Linked DNA regions of Cystobacter fuscus. The protein of the gene in region 1 interacts with the protein of each later gene in a pairwise test. Links are inferred from orthologs where the notes say so. Each region holds a gene or a part of one and is shown in the gene's direction. Other genes may lie near its edges.

Region 1 (8,365 bases):
AGCGTCTTCGCCAATCCCCCGGGCGACTTCGCCGGGCGGCTCATCGAGAGCGTGAATCTCAAGGGCCACATCATCGGCCGCGCGCAGGTGTCGCTCCTGCACGCCAACTGGATCGTCAACCTGGGCGGAGCGACCGCCCGCGACGTGCTCTCCCTGCTCACGCTCATGCAAGAGCGCGTGAAGCAGGAGCGAGGCGTCGTTCTTCAACCTGAAGTCAAGCGCGTGGGAGTCTTCCTGCCATGAGCACCCTGTCCAAGGATGAGCTGAAGCGGAAGCGGGTCGGTGTGTTGCTCGGGGGTCTGTCCTCCGAGCGCGAGGTGTCGCTGCGCTCCGGGGCCGCGGTGGCCAAGGCCCTGCGGGGGCTCGGCTACGACGTGGTGGAGATCGACGTGGGCCGCGACTTGCCCGCGCGACTGGTGGCGGAGAAGGTGGAGGTGGCCTTCATCGCCCTCCACGGCCGCTACGGCGAGGACGGCTGCGTGCAGGGCCTGCTCGAGTGCATGTTCATCCCGTACACGGGCAGCGGCGTCATGGCCTCGTCCCTGGGCATGGACAAGGTCTTCGCCAAGCAGGTCTTCATCGCCCACGGCATCCCCACGCCGGCCTGGCGCGCCTTCTCCTCGAGGGACGCGGCCCTCGCCGCCGTGGACTCGCTGCCCTTCTCCCTGCCCGTCGTCGTCAAGCCGTCGCGCGAGGGCAGCAGCGTGGGCGTCCACCTGTGCAAGACGCGCGAGGCGTACCTCGCCGCCGTGGAGGACGTCTCCCAGCGCGCCGGCTCCATCCTGGTGGAGCAGTACATCAAGGGGCGCGAGGTGCAGGGCGGCGTCCTGGATGACCAGGCCCTGGGCGTCATCGAGGTGGTGGCCGCGCGGGAGTTCTACGACTACGAGGCCAAGTACAAGTCCGGGGGCACCACCCAGTACCTCTTCCCCGCGCCCCTCCCGCCCGAGCAGTATGCCCGGGTGAACGAAGTGTGCCTCGGCGCCCATCGCGCCCTGGGTTGTAGTGGCGGCTCTCGTTCGGACGTCATCCTGACGCCCTCGGGGGACGTCTTCCTGCTGGAGACCAACACGCTGCCGGGAATGACCGAGTCCAGCCTGCTGCCGAAGATCGCCGCGGGCACTGGCATCGACTTCCCCTCGCTGTGTGAGCGGCTGTTGCAAGGGGCCTCTGTCAAGGCCTGAGTCCGGTCCTCATCGGTAGTGAACAAGACCGGCCTCCTCCTCGAGGAAAGCCGGACTACAGCGACGTGTCTGTAGCCAAAAACTGGCGGGGAGATCCAACCGCGCGCAGCATGCGCCGGCGCACACCATGGCATTCGGCAAGAGCAAGAACCGGCGTCACCAGGACGTCGCCCAGAAAAAGGCGGCGATGGCGGGAGCCGTGCGCACGCACGGGCCCGGGGTGCTCAAGGCCATTGTCCTCACCGGTCTGACATGCGCCCTGGTCTGGGGCGGCATCGAGCTGCGGCGCTGGGCGCTCACCTCGCCCTTCTTTTTGCTCAAAGAAACGTCCTTCAGCGGGTTGCACCGGGCGCACCCGGGCGAGCTGCTCAAGCTGTCCGGGCTCACGGTGGGGCAGAACCTGTGGACCCTGGACGTGGACTCGCTCGAGCGCGCCATGGCCACCCACCCCTGGGTGCGCGACGTGCAGGTGCGGCGCCACTTCCCCGCCAGCGTGTCCGTGGAAGTCTCCGAGCACGTGCCGGCGGCGCTGGTGGTGCTCAACGATCTGTACCTGCTCAACGAGGAAGGCAAGCCCTTCAAGCGGCTGCAGCCCGAGGACGGGTTGGACCTGCCGCTCGTCACCGGGGTGGACCGGGAGGCCTACCTCGCCGACGAGGCCAAGGCGCACGAGCGTCTGCTCGAGGCCCTGGCCATGGTGGCGGCGTACACGTCCGCGCGCTCCGAGAAGAGCGAGCGCCTGAGCGAGGTGCGTGTCACGGACGACGGGCTGGTGTTGATGTTGTCGGATGGGACGCAGGTGCGGATGGGGGAGGGGGCGACGGAGGAGAAGCTCCAGCGGCTCGCGCGGGTGCGCGAGGGGCTCAAGGGCAAGGGGCTGTCCGCGGAGGTCATCCACCTGGACAACCGGGCTCGGCCCGGCTGGGTGGCGGTCAAGATTTCGAGTCCCGTGTCCGAGAGGAACGGGACGTCGGCGCAGTAGGGGCACGCGCCCCCCTTCACGAGAGTGGGGGGGCCTGGAGGGCAGTCATGGCGAAGCAGAAGTCCGGGGAGATCATCGTCGGCCTCGATATCGGCACGACGAAGATCTGCGCGATCGTCGGGGAGCTGACCGACAGCGGGATCGACATCATCGGTATCGGCACGCACCCGTCGAAGGGTCTGCGCAAGGGCGTGGTGGTCAACATCGAGGCGACCGTGTCCTCCATCCGCCGCGCGGTGGAGGAGGCCGAGTTGATGGCCGGCGCGGAGATCTCCCATGTGTACACGGGCATCGCCGGTGGCCACATCAAGGGCTTCAACTCGCAGGGCATCGTCGCGGTGAAGGACAAGGAGGTGCGCGAGGCGGACATCGCGCGCGTCATCGACGCGGCCAAGGCCGTGGCCATTCCGCTCGACCGCGAGGTCATCCACGTGCTGCCCCAGGAGTTCATCATCGATGACCAGGGCGGCATCAAGGAGCCCCTGGGCATGGCGGGCGTGCGGCTGGAGGCCAAGGTGCACATCGTCACCGGCGCCGTGTCCAGCGCGCAGAACATCGTCAAGTGCGCCAACCGCACGGGCCTCAACGTGGCGGACATCGTCCTGCAGCCGCTCGCCTCGGCCGAGGCGGTGCTGGGCGAGGACGAGAAGGAGCTGGGCGTGTGCCTCGTCGACATCGGCGGGGGCACCACCGACATCGCCATCTTCTCCGGCGGCTCCATCGTGCACACCGCCGTCATCGCCCTGGGCGGCAACAACCTGACGAGCGACATCGCCATCGGCCTGCGCACCCCGGCCCACGAGGCCGAGCGGATCAAACAGAAGTTCGGCTGCGCCCTGGCCTCGCTCGTGGACAAGGACGAGACCATCGAGGTGCCCAGCGTGGGCGGCCGTCAGCCGCGCGTGCTCGGCCGGCAGATCCTCTGTGAGATTCTCGAGCCGCGCGTGGAGGAGATCTTCCAGCTCGTGCACCGGGAGATCCAGAAGTGCGGCTACGAGGATCTGCTCGCCTCGGGCGTGGTCATCACCGGTGGCTCCACGCTGCTGGCGGGCATGCCGGAGCTGGCCGAGGAGGTCATCGGGCTGCCGGTGCGCCGGGGCATGCCGCGCGGCATCGGCGGGCTGGTGGACGTGGTGAAGAGCCCCATGTACGCCACCGGCGTGGGCCTGGTCGTCTATGGCGCCCGGCACCTGGACCGGAAGATGTTCCGCATCCGCGACGAGAACGTCTACAAGAAGGTCAAGGGCCGCATGCGCGAGTGGCTCGAGGACATCTTCTAGGAGTCCGCGCGTTCACCGCGCGCCGCGGGCCGGCTGCTGTTCGATGAACTTCTGCAGCCCGTCGATGTCCACGGGTTTGACGAAGTGCTGATCGAACCCCGCCTCCAACGCGCGGTGGCGATCGCTCGCCTGGCCATAGCCGGTGAGCGCCACGAGGGTGAGCTGCTGGCCGAGGGGCCCCGCGCGCAGCCGGCGCGCCACCTCGTAGCCATCCATTCCAGGTAGTCCGATGTCGAGCAGGACGATGTCCGGGCGATGCTCCTCCACGGCCTGGAGCGCCGCGAGCCCATCGTGGGCCTGCCAGACGGTGTGCTCCCAGGTCTGGAGCAACTCGGCGAGCGTGTCGGCGGCATCCAGGTTGTCGTCCACCACGAGGATGCGCCGGGCGCTCGAGGGCGGGGGGTCCACGCGCGTGTCCGGAGGGGGCCGTGGCGCGGTGGGCTCCTCGGCGAGCGGGAGCCGGACGATGAACTCGCTGCCCTGACCGAGCCCCTCGCTCCTCGCCTCGATGGTGCCGCCGTGCAGCTCGACGAGGTTCTTCACCATCGTGAGCCCGATGCCCAATCCTCCCTGGGAGCGATGGAGGGGGCGCTCCGCCTGCTCGAAGAGGTTGAACACGCGGCCGAGCATCTCCGGGGAGAGGCCGATGCCCGTGTCCTTCACGCGGATTTCCGCGTCGGTGCCCGCGCGCTCCAGGCCCACGCGCAGGGTGCCCCCGGGCTCGGTGTACTTGGCGGCGTTGGTGAGCAGGTTGACGACGATCTGCTCGAGCCGGATGGCATCCCCGAAGGTGCGCGGGGGCTTGCGGGGCAGGGTGACGCTCACCTCGTGGCGCCGCTCGTCGAGCAGGGGCTGCACGGACTGCAGGGCGCGCTCGATGATGGCGGGCAGCTCCACGAGCGTCTTGCGCAGCTCGATGTGTCCCCGGGTGATGCGCGACACATCGAGCAGATCATCCACCAGCCGCGCGAGGTTCGTCGTCTGCCGCTCGATGATCTCGATGGCGTGGCGGCCCTTGTCGTCGAGGGGAGCGCGAGCGGCGATCAGCTTGAGCGCGGCGCGTATGGGAGCCATGGGGTTGCGCAGCTCGTGGGCGAGCATCGCCAGGAATTCATCCTTGCGGCGCTGGGCTTCCTGCAGTGCCGCTTCGGCCCGCTTCTGCTCGGTCAGATCCCTCGCCTCGAGCACGGTGCCCACGCGCTGGCCCTCGCGCAGCAGGGGGCTCGCCGCCAGGGCCACGGGCAGGGCGGTTCCCGACGTGCGCACGAAGAGATCCTCGTGCGTGCCGCCCCGGGTTCCCGGTCCGGTGAGCAACCGCTCGAGGGCACAGGAGCCGGTGCAGACCGCCGCTCCTGGCTGGGAGGGATGGATGAGGTCATGGAGCCGCTGGCCCTGGACGTCGGCGAAGACGTGCCCCGTCATCCGCTCGGCCGCGGGGTTCATATAGGTGCAGCGGCCCTCGCCATCCGTCATGTACAGGGCCGAGGTGGCGTTCTCCGCGAGGGTGCGGGTCAACTGCCGCTGGTAGTGCTGGAGGGCCTCCTCGGCGGCCTTGCGCTCGGTGATGTCGAAGATGATGCCCTCGAGGCAATACGGCTGGCCGGCCTCGTCGTAGACGGCCCGCCCGATCTCCGAGACCCAGCGCGTGCTTCCGTCCGCGTGGCGCACGCGGTACTCCAGCTCGTAGGGCTCGTGTTGCTCCACCGCCCGGGTGATTCGCGTCTCCACGGAGGAGAGATCCTCGGGGTGGACGAGGGGGGCCCAGGTCAGTCCCGCGAGGAACTCGGAGGCGGAATGGCCCGTGAGGGCGAGCACCGGCTCGCTCATGAAGCTGAAGCGCCAGGGCGACTCGGGCAGGCACTCGTACACGGCGCCGGGGACGTTGAGGACGAACGAGCGGAACTTCTCGCTCTTCAGGGTGGCCCGCAGGCGCGACAGCTCCAGTTGCGTGCGCACGCGCGTGAGCAGCTCGCGCGCGCTGAAGGGCTTCACCAGGTAGTCGTCCGCGCCCTGGCTCAGGCCCTCCACGCGCGACTCCTCGCCCGCTCGCGCCGAGAGCAGGATGACGGGCAGCGTGCGGGTGCGCTCGCTCGCGCGCAGCTCGCGCAGCAGGCCGAAGCCATCGAGCCCGGGCATCATCACGTCCGTGAGGATCAGATCCGGCGGACGCTCCCGCACGGCCGCGAGCGCCTGGAGCCCATCCGGGACGATCTCCACGGTGTGTCCCGCGCCGAGCAGCAACCCGGACACGTATTCGCGCATGTCCGGCGTGTCGTCGACCAGCAGGATGCGGCCCAGGCCCGCGGTCGTCTCGGCGGGAGGTGCCGGCGGGTGGGGCAGTCCGCGCAGGGCCTCGTCCACGAAGGGCGCGGCGCTGGCGTCGCTCGAGCGTGGGGCTTGGGCCTCGCCGATGCGCTCGGCGGGCAGGTGTGCGCGGCCGGTGGGGAGCATCACCGTGAAGCGCGTGCCCTGGCCCGGGGTGCTCGCCACGGAGAGGGTGCCGCCGTGCAGCTTCACCAGCTCCTGTACCAGCGCGAGCCCGATGCCGCTGCCCTCCTGGGTGCGGCTGCGTGCTCCTTCCACCCGATAGAAGCGCTCGAAGAGGTGGGGCAGGGCCTCGGCGGGGATGCCCGTGCCCGTGTCCTCCACCTCGAGCACGGCGCGGCCATCGCCCGGCCGGAGCCTCACCGTGATGCCGCCCTCGAAGGTGAACTTGAAGGCATTGGAGAGCAGGTTGAGGACGAGCTTCTCCCACGCGTCCCGGTCCACGTAGAGGGGCTCGGGCAGCGGGGGACAGTCGATCGTCAGCGAGAGGCCGGCCTGCTCGGTGGCGGAGCAGAAGGCGCTCGCGAGGCCGCGCGTGAGCTCGGAGAGGTCCGTGGGCACGAAGCGGGCCTGGACGCGTCCGGCCTCGAGGCGGGAGAAGTCCAGCAGCGAGTTGACGAGCTTGAGCAGCCGCAGGGCGTTGCGGTGGAGCGTGTCGAGCCGCGCGTGCTGGGAGGGCGTCAAGGGGCCGAGGACTCCCGAGCGCAGCTCCTCCAGGGGGCCCAGCATGAGCGTGAGGGGAGTGCGGAACTCATGGCTCACGTTGCTGAAGAAGACGCTCTTCGCGCGATCCAGCTCGGCGAGGGTCTCGGCGCGTCGGCGCTCTTCCTCGTAGGCATGCACGCGGGCGATGGCGTGGGAGATGTGGTCGGCCACCTGGGAGAGGAAGCCGCGGTAGTTGTCGTCCAGCGGCAGCCGGGGGCTGGTGCCGGCGACGAGGAAGCCCGAGGGGTTCTTCTCGTCGGTGGAACGGATGGGCAGCAGCAGGGCCTGACGCGCCGGTTCGGGCCAGGGGCCTCCGGGGAGGGCACTCGCCCAGGGCCCCAGCCGCGCGAGCTCCATCTCCACGGCGCCGGTCCAGGCCCGTGTCAGGGGCCATGGGACTTCGATCGCATGCACCGCGATGTGCCTGGGTGCCGCCTCTTTGGCAACGGCGCCGCCCAGGCCCGCGAGGGTGGCCGTCGTCCCCGCGGTGTCGAGCATGTACAGCAGGCAGAAGGGCACGTCGTGGGAAGCGGAGCCGAGGACGGACAGGGCCGCCGCGTAGGTGCCTGGGAGGCTGGTCTCCGCGGACGTGCGAGCCGACAGCTCGCGCAGCACGTGCAGGCGCCGCTCGCCCAGCACCTTCTGGGTCGTCTCGCTCACGGCGGTGAAGACGCCGCCCACGGCGCCGGACTCCACGCGGATGGGGCTATAGGAGAAGGTGACGTAGGCCTCCTCGGCGAAGCCGTTGCGCTGGAAGATGATGAGCTGATCGTTGGACCAGGTGGCTTCGCCCCGGGCGAGCACGCCGCGCAACATGGGCTCGATGACGGTGCGGGTCTCCGGGTCTCCCCACAACGCCCGCGACAGCCCGGGACTGCCGAGCGCCCCGGGGTGCTTGCGCCCGAGGATGGGGATATAGGCGTCGTTGTAGAGCGCGATGAGCTCCTCGCCCCAGCGGACGATCATCGGGAAGCGCGAGTCCAGGCAGATGCTCACCGCCGTCTTCAGGCTCTGGGGCCAGTGCTCGGGAGGACCGAGCGGGGTCCGGGTCCAATCGAAGGCGCGGATGCGCGCCCGCATCTCCCCCCCGCCAGTCAGTCCCTCTTCCACTCATCCACCTCATGGAGCGTCTCGCGGTGCACTGCTCCTTATGCCCCGGAGATGGTGGCCCCGCGCTCGAAAAGCCACGGCCCTGGCGCTGCTCTGTTGGGTTTCCTGTCGCTCCGGGCGCGCTGCGCGATTGTTCTCTTGCCGCGTGGCCTCCACCTTCATGTAGAAGGGCCATGTAGAAGGGCGGGGAGGGTCGGCGCGCGGTGGAACCCTCCGCAGTGGTAGACGGAGCTTTCGCGCGCGCGCACCGCGTGCAGCGAGTCCACATTCATGGACTGCGGCGGTACGCGGAGGAAGAGTGCCTCGTGCCCCGAAATGCCCGTGGCGCGAGTCAAGAGGTGTGATGCTCCCACCACGTCGCACGGCTGCTCTGGTGGGGGCTTTCGCGTAAGTGCCTGTGACGACTTGGCGATGCGACGAGGCGCTACATGTTCGTAGCTCAGAACTTGCCAAAGATCGCGACTTGCTGAAGATGGTGTTTGCAGGTGCGCGCGCGGGCACGCGCGAAAAGAAGGAAACACATGGACCAGTTCGAGCAGAACAAGCAGGCCGCCAAGATTCGCGTCATCGGCGTGGGGGGCGCTGGATGCAACGCGGTCAATACGATGATCATGGCGAAGCTTGAGCGTGTCGACTTCATTGCCGCCAACACCGATGTCCAGGCACTGGCGGCGAGCAAGGCACCGACGCGGCTGCAGCTCGGACAGACGTTGACGAAGGGCCTGGGCGCGGGTGCCAACCCGGAGATGGGGCGTGAGGCGGCGCTCGAGTCGCGCGAT
Region 2 (8,303 bases), 1.9 Mb from region 1 along the record:
TGCCCCGTTGGCGGCGGACCAGCGGGCCACGAAGATCCTGCGTTCGACGCTCACCCGCGACTCATCGATCCAGGCCACGGATGGAGTGCCCTCGATAGGGTCGACCACCAGCGAGGGGTTCTCGGCGACCGCGTATTCGTTCTCCGGGGTGTGGTTCAAGACGCCGCCCAGACGCACCCACTGGCCGGCCTCGTAGCGGAAGACATGGACGGTGCCGCGCGAGAGGTAGGGATTGGAATCATCGTACGCGTCCCACGCGACGACGGCACGGCCGTACCGGTCGATGGCCAGAGAGGGATTGCGCGCGGCTCCCAACCCGGTCCCGGACTCCATGGCGGCTCCCAGCTGTGTCCAGGCCAACCCGTTCCATTGGTAGACGTAGACGCGGGGCTGGGTGTCGTAGCTCGACCAACTGAAGTAGCTCTTCATCGCGATGGCCACCACGGGGTAGCCGGAGGGGGTGAGGGCCAGCGAGACGCCCTGGGGCACCTCCCTGTCCGGCACGATCACAGGGGGCATCTCCTGCCAGAGCGTGCCATTCCACCGGACAACGGAGATGGAGTCCGCGTACGACTGCATGAAGGCCACCAGGGGCCTTCCACTCGCATCCAGCACCAGCGAGGGCGATGTCACGTCTCCGGCCTCCGGCGAGCCGAGCCCTCCCCCCACCGGGAGCCACTGGCTGCCGCTCCAACGCCGCACGAGGAGCTGGGTGGTGACGAAACCCGACCCGCTCTCCGGGTAGACATTCTCGACCCAGGCGACCGTGGGACGGCTCAGGGAGTCCACGGCCATCACGGGCTCCCGAGGCGAGGAGGGGCGCGTGCCGCCCGCCAGCAGTCCCCCCAGGGCCTGCCAGGACGAGCGCTTCACCTCGAGGGCGGAGAGGGTGGCGTACCCGTCGGGATAGCCGAACCCCAGGACCAGCTGATCGTCATCGACCATCACATCGAGGCTGACCGTGTACGCGTTGAAGGTCCCCGCCTCCTTTCCGAGGTCGAAGCCTTCGACGTACATGCCTTCCTCGGCGGAGATGTCGAAAGTGTGGAAGCCGGGCCCCAGCTCGTCGGCGAAGTGGAGGTCGACGCGGTAGACGCCGGGCCCGGGCACCGGAAGGGTGTAGCTGAACTGGCCGTTCGTCCGCGCGCTCTGGTAGAGCGGATCCTCCTCGGTGCCGGAGATGGGCTGGGTCATCACCACGGGGCTGCCGCCACTGAAGCCCCAATCGGCGTCCCATACCTTGCCGGTGGAGTCCGTGTAGGCCTCCCCGCCCACGTTGATGCGGATGGGCAGGGTGACGACGGATTGTTCAACCTGCTGGAGTCGTGGCGACTCGACGGACTCCGGAGCGCAGCCCGGAGCCAGCAGCAACGCCCCGAGCAGGGGCAACGCGCCCAGGCGGCGACCAGAGAAGAGGGAGGGGTTGGAAACCAGGGGAAGGGGGGGCATGAGGCTCTCTCGAGGAACGCGACTCCACCCCGTCGGGGTGGCGCGCCCCTGACGTCCGTCCTTCCCGTTTATTCTGTCTAAACGTTCTTGATGGGTCTGACCCAATTCAATGCGGCCGGCATCCTCGGTAAGAGTCGCGCGGAGCCTGGAAATCGGCTAGAGCGCCACTCGCCATGCTCGTCTCCGTCGTCATCCCGGTCTACAACGAGATCTCCACGCTCGCCGAAATCATCCGCCGTATCACCGCGGTGGACTTCCCGAAGGAACTCGTCCTCGTGGACGACTGCTCGCGCGACGGCAGCCGCGAGCTGCTCCAGCGCCTGACCACCGAGGGCCTCTCGGTCGTGGGCGGCACCCCGAAGAACCGCAACGAAGTGCGCGTGTTCCTGCAGGAGAAGAACCAGGGCAAGGGCGCGGCCCTGCGGCGCGGCTTCGCCGAGTCCACCGGGGACATCATCATCGTGCAGGACGCGGACCTCGAGTACGACCCGCGCGACATCCCCCGCGTGCTCCAGCCCATCATCGATGGCGAGGCGGACGTCGTCTTCGGCAGCCGCTTCACCGGCACGCCCCGGCGCGTCCTCTACTTCTGGCACTCGGTGCTCAACAACATGCTCACCACGTTGAGCAACATGACGAGCAACCTCAACCTCACCGACATGGAGACCTGCTACAAGGCCTTCCGCACCGAGGTCATCCGCTCCGTCACCGTGGAGGAGGACCGCTTCGGTTTCGAGCCGGAGATCACCGCCAAGGTGGCTCGCGGCGGCTGGCGCGTCTTCGAGGTGCCCATCAGCTACCACGGGCGCACCTACGAGGAGGGCAAGAAGATCGGCTGGAAGGATGGCGTGCGGGCGCTCTACGTCATCGGGAAGTACGCCCTCAAGCGCTGAGCCACCCCCTGGAGCCACGGGCTTCACGGCGGCCCGTTCCGCCGGTCCCAGTGCCCGGCACGACGCGCATCCCCAACTTCGGGGCGTGTTACCTCGATACGTCCTCTATGGCTGCGCGGGTTGGGTGCTGGAGGTGTGCTTCACCGGCATGGAGAACGCCCTGAAGGGGGACCGGACCGGCACGGCGAAGACCTACCTGTGGATGCACCCCATCTACGGCTCAACGGCCCTGAGCCTGGAGTCCCTCCAGGAGCGGCTGCGCTTCCTGCCCCGGCCCCTGCGGGCGCTCGCCTACACCGTCGTCATCTTCGGCGCGGAGTTCCTCAGTGGCTGGCTCCTGCGCAAGGCGCTCGGCCGCTGCCCCTGGGACTACGACGACAAGGGATGGAGCGTGAAGGGACTCATCCGCCTGGACTACGCCCCCTTCTGGTACGCCACCGCCCTGCTCTTCGAGCCCATGCACGAGGCCTTCCTGCTCGTCACCCGCGAGGCCCTGCGCCACGCGCCCGGCGCCCCTCCCGCACTCGAGGCCCCTGCCTGCGTGAATCCGTAAAAAAACCGACAGATAAGGAAAACTTGGGTAAAAGGTTCCGGGGTTGGACGCTCTGCGGCCGGGCCCCGGGCTTGACGTTGCCTTTTCTTTCTGCAACGGGGGCTGCGTAGTAGGTTGCCGCGCGATCCCACTGTTCCGTGGGAATTGACGACGTAGTCCGGAAAGTTCCCGCCCCCGTATGTTCGACTGGCTCCACACTCTCTTCTCGCGTGACCTCGCCATCGACCTGGGCACGGCCAACACGCTCATCTACATCCGCGGCCAGGGCATCGTGTCCAACGAGCCCTCCGTGGTGGCCGTCCAGCAGGACGCGCGCGGCGGCAAGAAGGTGCTCGCCGTGGGCAAGGAGGCCAAGGAGATGCTCGGTCGGACCCCGGGCAATATCGTGGCCATCCGCCCGATGAAGGACGGCGTCATCGCCGACTTCGAGATCACCGCGGCGATGCTGCGCTACTTCATCCAGACGGCGCACAACCGCAAGTCGCTCGTCTCCCCGCGCATCGTCATCGGCATTCCCTCGGGCATCACCGAGGTGGAGCGCCGCGCGGTGCGCGAGGCCGCCGCCAACGCCGGCGCCCGCGAGGTGTACCTCATCGAGCAGCCCATGGCGGCCGCCATCGGCGCGGGCCTGCCGGTCACCGAGCCCAGCGGCAACATGATCGTCGACATCGGCGGTGGCACCTCCGACGTGGCCGTCATCAGCCTGGCCGGCATCGTGTTCGCCAAGAGCGTGCGCATCGGCGGCGACAAGCTGGACGAGGCGATCATCCAGTACGTCAAGCGCAAGTACAACCTGCTCATCGGCGAGCGCACCGCGGAGCTCATCAAGATGGGCATCGGCACCGCGTACCCCACCGAGGAGGTCATGACCATGGAGATCAAGGGTCGCGACCTGGTGGCCGGCGTGCCGCGCACGCTCACGGTGAGCAGCGACGAGGTGCGTGACGCGCTCGCCGAGCCCGTCAATGGCATCGTCGAGGCGGTGAAGCTCACGCTCGAGCGCACCCCGCCGGAGCTCGCCGGCGACATCGCCGACCGCGGCATCGTGCTCGCCGGGGGTGGCGCGCTGCTCAAGAACCTCGACACGCTCCTGCGCGAGGAGACGGGTCTGCCGGTGTTCCTCGCCGAGGATCCGCTGTCCGCGGTGGTGATGGGCGCGGGCAAGGCGCTGGAGACGCTCGATATCCTCCGGCAGGTCTGCCAGCCGGGCTAGGCCGCTCCCCCTGCCCTCCAGCACCAGGCGGACGGGCAGGCGCCATGGGTGGGTGGACTCCGCGGTGTTCATCTCATTGGGCAATGCCACACAACCCAAGAGAGGAGCGGAGGATGATCGACCCTGGAGAAATCCACGAGGGAATGACGGTGCGCGACGGGACCGGGCGCAAGCTCGGGACGGTGGAGAACGTGGGGACCACCCACTTCGAGCTCGGACAGGGCTCGCCCGCCCGCCGGGAATACGCGGTGCAGTTCCACCGTGTCGCGCGAGTCCAGGGCGCGGACATCTACCTCACGCCGACGCATCCCCCGCTGCCCCCCGAGGAAGAGCCTCCGCCCCGCCGGGCGTGAGACCCCTCACGGAGCCTGAAGTGTCCGGTGTCCGCGCGCCCAGAAGAGCAGGGCCGCCGCCAGCGACGGAGCCAACACCGCCACGATCATGACCAGCCAGTCGCCCCAGCCCTCGGCGCGCGGCAGGTTGTAGAGCAGGGCCTCGAGCAGGGTGAGGCTCGCGTCGCCGGTGATGACCCAGGCCAGCAGGGTGGCGAGCCCCCGGCGCCAGCGCCGCACGAGCGAGAAGAGCGCCACCGTGAGCCCCACGTCGAAGAGCACCCAGGCGGCCTGGATGTGCCAGGAGGGGAAGTGGCTGGTGGTGATGGGCAGCGCGAGCAGCACCGTCCACGGCACCAGCAGCACCGCGGTCAGCCAGATGAGCAGCAGGGGATGCTCCAGCAGGCTCCTCGCGCCGAAGCGCAGCAGGCTGCCCTGGGCGAAGGCCTTGAGGGAGTCGTACACCGCGAGCACGGGACCCCGCGTCCGGGGCCATGCCAGGAAGACGGGATCCCACGAATGGGGGCGCAACCGGGCCTTGAAGGCCCGCAGGCCCTCGAAGTCATAGAGGGGCTTGCCCAGCCGGCGTGCCAGCCTCAGCACCCCGGCCACCTCACCCGACAGCGGCGCCAGGCCCAGCGTCAGGAAGCTCCGGTCCTCGGCCGCCGCGGCGCGCATCAGCCCATCCACCAACAACTCCACGGTGCCATTGGGCGCCCGCTTGTCGCGCAGCAGGTGCTGCACGAACCAGCCCTCGCGCGCGTACACGGGGATGGCCGACAGGAAGGCCACCACCTCCCCGTCCCGCTCCGCCACGAAGCAGCGCCGCGCCTCGGGCCGATCGAAGGGCGACAGCTGCACCAGGAAGCCCATGGGAGCCATCCGCCGCGACTCCAGCCAGCGAGCCATCAACCGCTCCATCCCCTCGCGCACCGGGCTCGTGGGCTCACGCACCTCCGCCACGTCCACCGCCCGTACGCGCACGCCCTTGGCCCTCGCGCGGCGCAGCTGCTCGCGCAGGTGGCGGCTGTCGCGCAGGCACTCCTCCCACCGCCGCGGGTCCCACACCGGCTGCTCGCCGATGAGCAGGGACTCCAGCGGCGTGGCGTGTAACAGCCGTGTCTCGATGGCGAAGAAACACACCCGCCGGCCCTGTGTGGCCGCATGCGCCGCGAAGCGCTCGGCCACCTCGGCGAGCCGCTCCGTCGAGGCGATGGGCGCCCCCGCCACCACCCACGCGCTTCCCGTGTCCACGTAGGCCACGCACGCGTCGTCCCCGTCGAACCAGTACGCGTACCCGGGCTCCAGCACCTGGAAGGACGTGGTGTTCCAACCGTGACGCCGCAACAGCTCCAGGACTCGCGACTTCTCCGCACCATCCCCGTTCATGGCCATGCCGTGCTCGCGTGTGGGTCCAGGTCCGAGCGCGCCCCTGTCGGCGAACACCCACTCGGCTCCACCTGGAAGTGACACGGCGAGGAGCGGCGCGGTAGATAAATCCCCTCCCATCCCTGCAAGGAGTGAGTTGGGTTGACACCTCGACATGTATTCTCCGCCCCGCACCGCCCGCTGGCAGCCGGGCTCGCGCTCTGGGCGCTCACCGCGCTCATTCCCCTGAGCGCGGCCCGCGCCGATGAGGTGGAGGAGGACACGCGCCTCTTCCCCCACGCCGGCAACGCGCGCCTGTTGTCCAGCGATGAGGCCGCGCCCATCAAGCATCTGACCATCGGCCTGCAGCGCACCGCGATCCCCCTGGCCCTGGGCATCGCCGTGGACACCTCGCTGCTGGCGGACATCGCCACCGCCGCCAACGTGGGCGTGCGCTGGGGCGCCGAGTGGGGCATCCACCGCTTCGTCATCGGCGGGCGCTACACGTGGTTCCTCGGCGGGGAGACGCTGTCCAACGCCCTCAGCGAGCAGGTGCCCGAAATCCAGCGCGTCGACGTGAACTTCAGCGGGCCCAGCGTCTATGCGCTCTACGGCATCGTGCTCGGGCGCTTCCTGGTGCAGGGCGAGGTGCGCCACTACATCTACCAGAACACCGTCACCACGGCGACCGGCGCGGTGGTGTTCAACATCATCGGCAACCTGTCCGCCGTCGGCGAGCTCGGGGTGCGCTTCTCCGAGGGCATGCCCCTGCGCGGCGCGTTCGGTCTGCGCTACGGCGGCCCGACGCTCGGTGTGTCCCTCGGCCTCGCGTACGTCGACGTCACCGAGCCCCTGCTGCCCTACAACGAGGGCCGCGTTCCCTTCCTCCCCGCCTTCGACCTGTCCCTGACCTTCTAATGAACCGCCTCGCTCCCGCCCTGCTCTGCTCCCTGCTGGTCACCGCGTGCTCCGCCGAGGTGGCCATCGACTCGGATCCCATCTCCACGACGGTTCCGGTCACCTCCATCTTCGAGCCCACCTATGCCGAGGTGGCCATCGACCTGCCCGCGGACACGCAGGACCTCGCGGTCCTCGTGAAGGAAGTGACCGCCACCCTGACCGTGGTCAACCCCTCGACCGTCTTCACGCTGAACGCGTCCGCGCGCCTGTCCCTCGAGGGCACCGCCACGCCGGATCAGCCCATCATCTACACCCCGCGCAACCTGCCCCCGTACTACGCCAAATCCCAGGAGCTGCTGTCGGCCAACTTCGGACCCGCCTCGCGCACGGAAGCCACCATCCCCAGCTCGGAGACGTTCCTCAAGGCCGTGCGCCAGCCGCGCATCTGGTTCATCGTGGCCAACACCATCTCCAATGCGACTCCCGGCACCGGCGGCCTGCCCGTGGAGATCCGCCTGGAGAACGCCATCCTCCACGTCGTCGTGGAGAAGAACTTCAGCGGCCTCGAGGGCGCGCTGGGCATCACCGGTCTCTAGAACCCGGCTCTCACCGCGCTCCCGCCGGACGCCTGGCGGGCAGCGCGAGCGAGCGGTACGCACGCGACTCGGCGAAGGTCGGCAAGTCCGTGGGACGCTGGTGCCACCAGTTCATCACCAGCGTCACCCGCAGGCGCGACGTCCCCGGCAGCTTCCCGTCGGGAATCTGGTTGCGGGCGTCCAGCACGCCATGGGTGAGATTGCCCCGGAAGCAGGAGAAGCGGTTGGGCCGGGGCATCACCAGATCGAACTCGTCCGTGTCGGGCGCGAGCGACGGGTTGTCCTCGCACGGAAGCGCCCGCGTCACCGCGAGCGCCCCACCCCGCACCCGGTTCATGAAGAGCAGCGAGGTGAAGCGCGGATGCACGAGCGGCCCTCCCTTCAAGGCGAGCTTCTCGTCGCGGTCCTGATGGAAGTCCACCTGCACGTCCGTGGTGTACATGCGCGACAACCACCACTCCACCCCCGCGATCCCCCGGCGCACCGGCACGCGCGGGCGCAGCGCGAGGATGGCCTCCTCCACGAGGTTGGTGGGCTCGCCCAGGTCGAACCAGAAGGTCGTCTGGTAGGTCTGACGTAGCCGCTCGCGGCCCAACGCGCGCACCCGCCGCCACAGGCGCTGGAAGTGGGCCTCGGGAAGGGCGGAGTCCTGGAGGAAGACGAGCGGCGCGGGGGGCGGCATGGACGTTCTTCTATCACCGTCCCGTTGCGCGCCCGCGCGGGGATGACGAGCTTTGCCCCCTTGGCCAGCCCGTCATGCATGGGCCCGGGAGGACCGATGGCAGCCGCTCGACGCTCCAGGAGCGCTCCGTGGATGACGGGGCTGCTCGTCACGCTGGCCCTCACCGCGAGCGCGGCACCCGCTCCCGCTCCAGCGCCCTCCGCCAATCATGCCGACGTGCGCGGCTACATCGCGCGCACCTGGGACGCACTCACGCGCTCACTCGAGTCCTGTGAGGTGTTCGAGGACCCCAAGGTCGCGGGCCGCGCCGTGCTCTA

The links.
Region 2: the proteins of ftsA (region 1) and CYFUS_RS47500 interact in binary tests that used the Escherichia coli proteins (3 or more experiments, as listed by UniProt). The link is inferred for Cystobacter fuscus from one-to-one orthologs.

Annotation. Positions count from the first base shown.
Region 1 is NZ_CP022098.1:9,784,088-9,792,452, reverse strand. Bases 1,356-4,329 are described here. They hold ftsA (cell division protein FtsA), read left to right. Parts: upstream 1,356-2,213; coding sequence 2,214-3,446; downstream 3,447-4,329. Other genes in these bases: CYFUS_RS39600 (ATP-binding protein), read right to left, coding at 3,459-4,329; CYFUS_RS39610 (cell division protein FtsQ/DivIB), read left to right, coding at 1,356-2,166. Outside these bases: murB (UDP-N-acetylmuramate dehydrogenase), read left to right, coding at 1-243; CYFUS_RS39615 (D-alanine--D-alanine ligase), read left to right, coding at 240-1,184; more of CYFUS_RS39610, read left to right, coding at 1,312-1,355; more of CYFUS_RS39600, read right to left, coding at 4,330-7,586; cell division protein FtsZ, read left to right, coding at 8,108-8,365. UniProt on the Escherichia coli protein: Essential cell division protein that assists in the assembly of the Z ring. May serve as the principal membrane anchor for the Z ring.
Region 2 is NZ_CP022098.1:11,723,072-11,731,374, forward strand. Bases 2,179-5,090 are described here. They hold CYFUS_RS47500 (rod shape-determining protein), read left to right. Parts: upstream 2,179-3,073; coding sequence 3,074-4,108; downstream 4,109-5,090. Other genes in these bases: CYFUS_RS47490 (glycosyltransferase family 2 protein), read left to right, coding at 2,179-2,342; CYFUS_RS47495 (putative ABC transporter permease), read left to right, coding at 2,293-2,895; CYFUS_RS47505 (DUF2171 domain-containing protein), read left to right, coding at 4,222-4,461; CYFUS_RS47510 (bifunctional lysylphosphatidylglycerol flippase/synthetase MprF), read right to left, coding at 4,468-5,090. Outside these bases: CYFUS_RS47485 (malectin domain-containing carbohydrate-binding protein), read right to left, coding at 1-1,449; more of CYFUS_RS47490, read left to right, coding at 1,623-2,178; more of CYFUS_RS47510, read right to left, coding at 5,091-5,886; CYFUS_RS47515 (hypothetical protein), read left to right, coding at 5,971-6,726; CYFUS_RS47520 (hypothetical protein), read left to right, coding at 6,726-7,304; CYFUS_RS47525 (hypothetical protein), read right to left, coding at 7,315-7,986; CYFUS_RS47530 (trehalase family glycosidase), read left to right, coding at 8,083-8,303. UniProt on the Escherichia coli protein: Forms membrane-associated dynamic filaments that are essential for cell shape determination. Acts by regulating cell wall synthesis and cell elongation, and thus cell shape.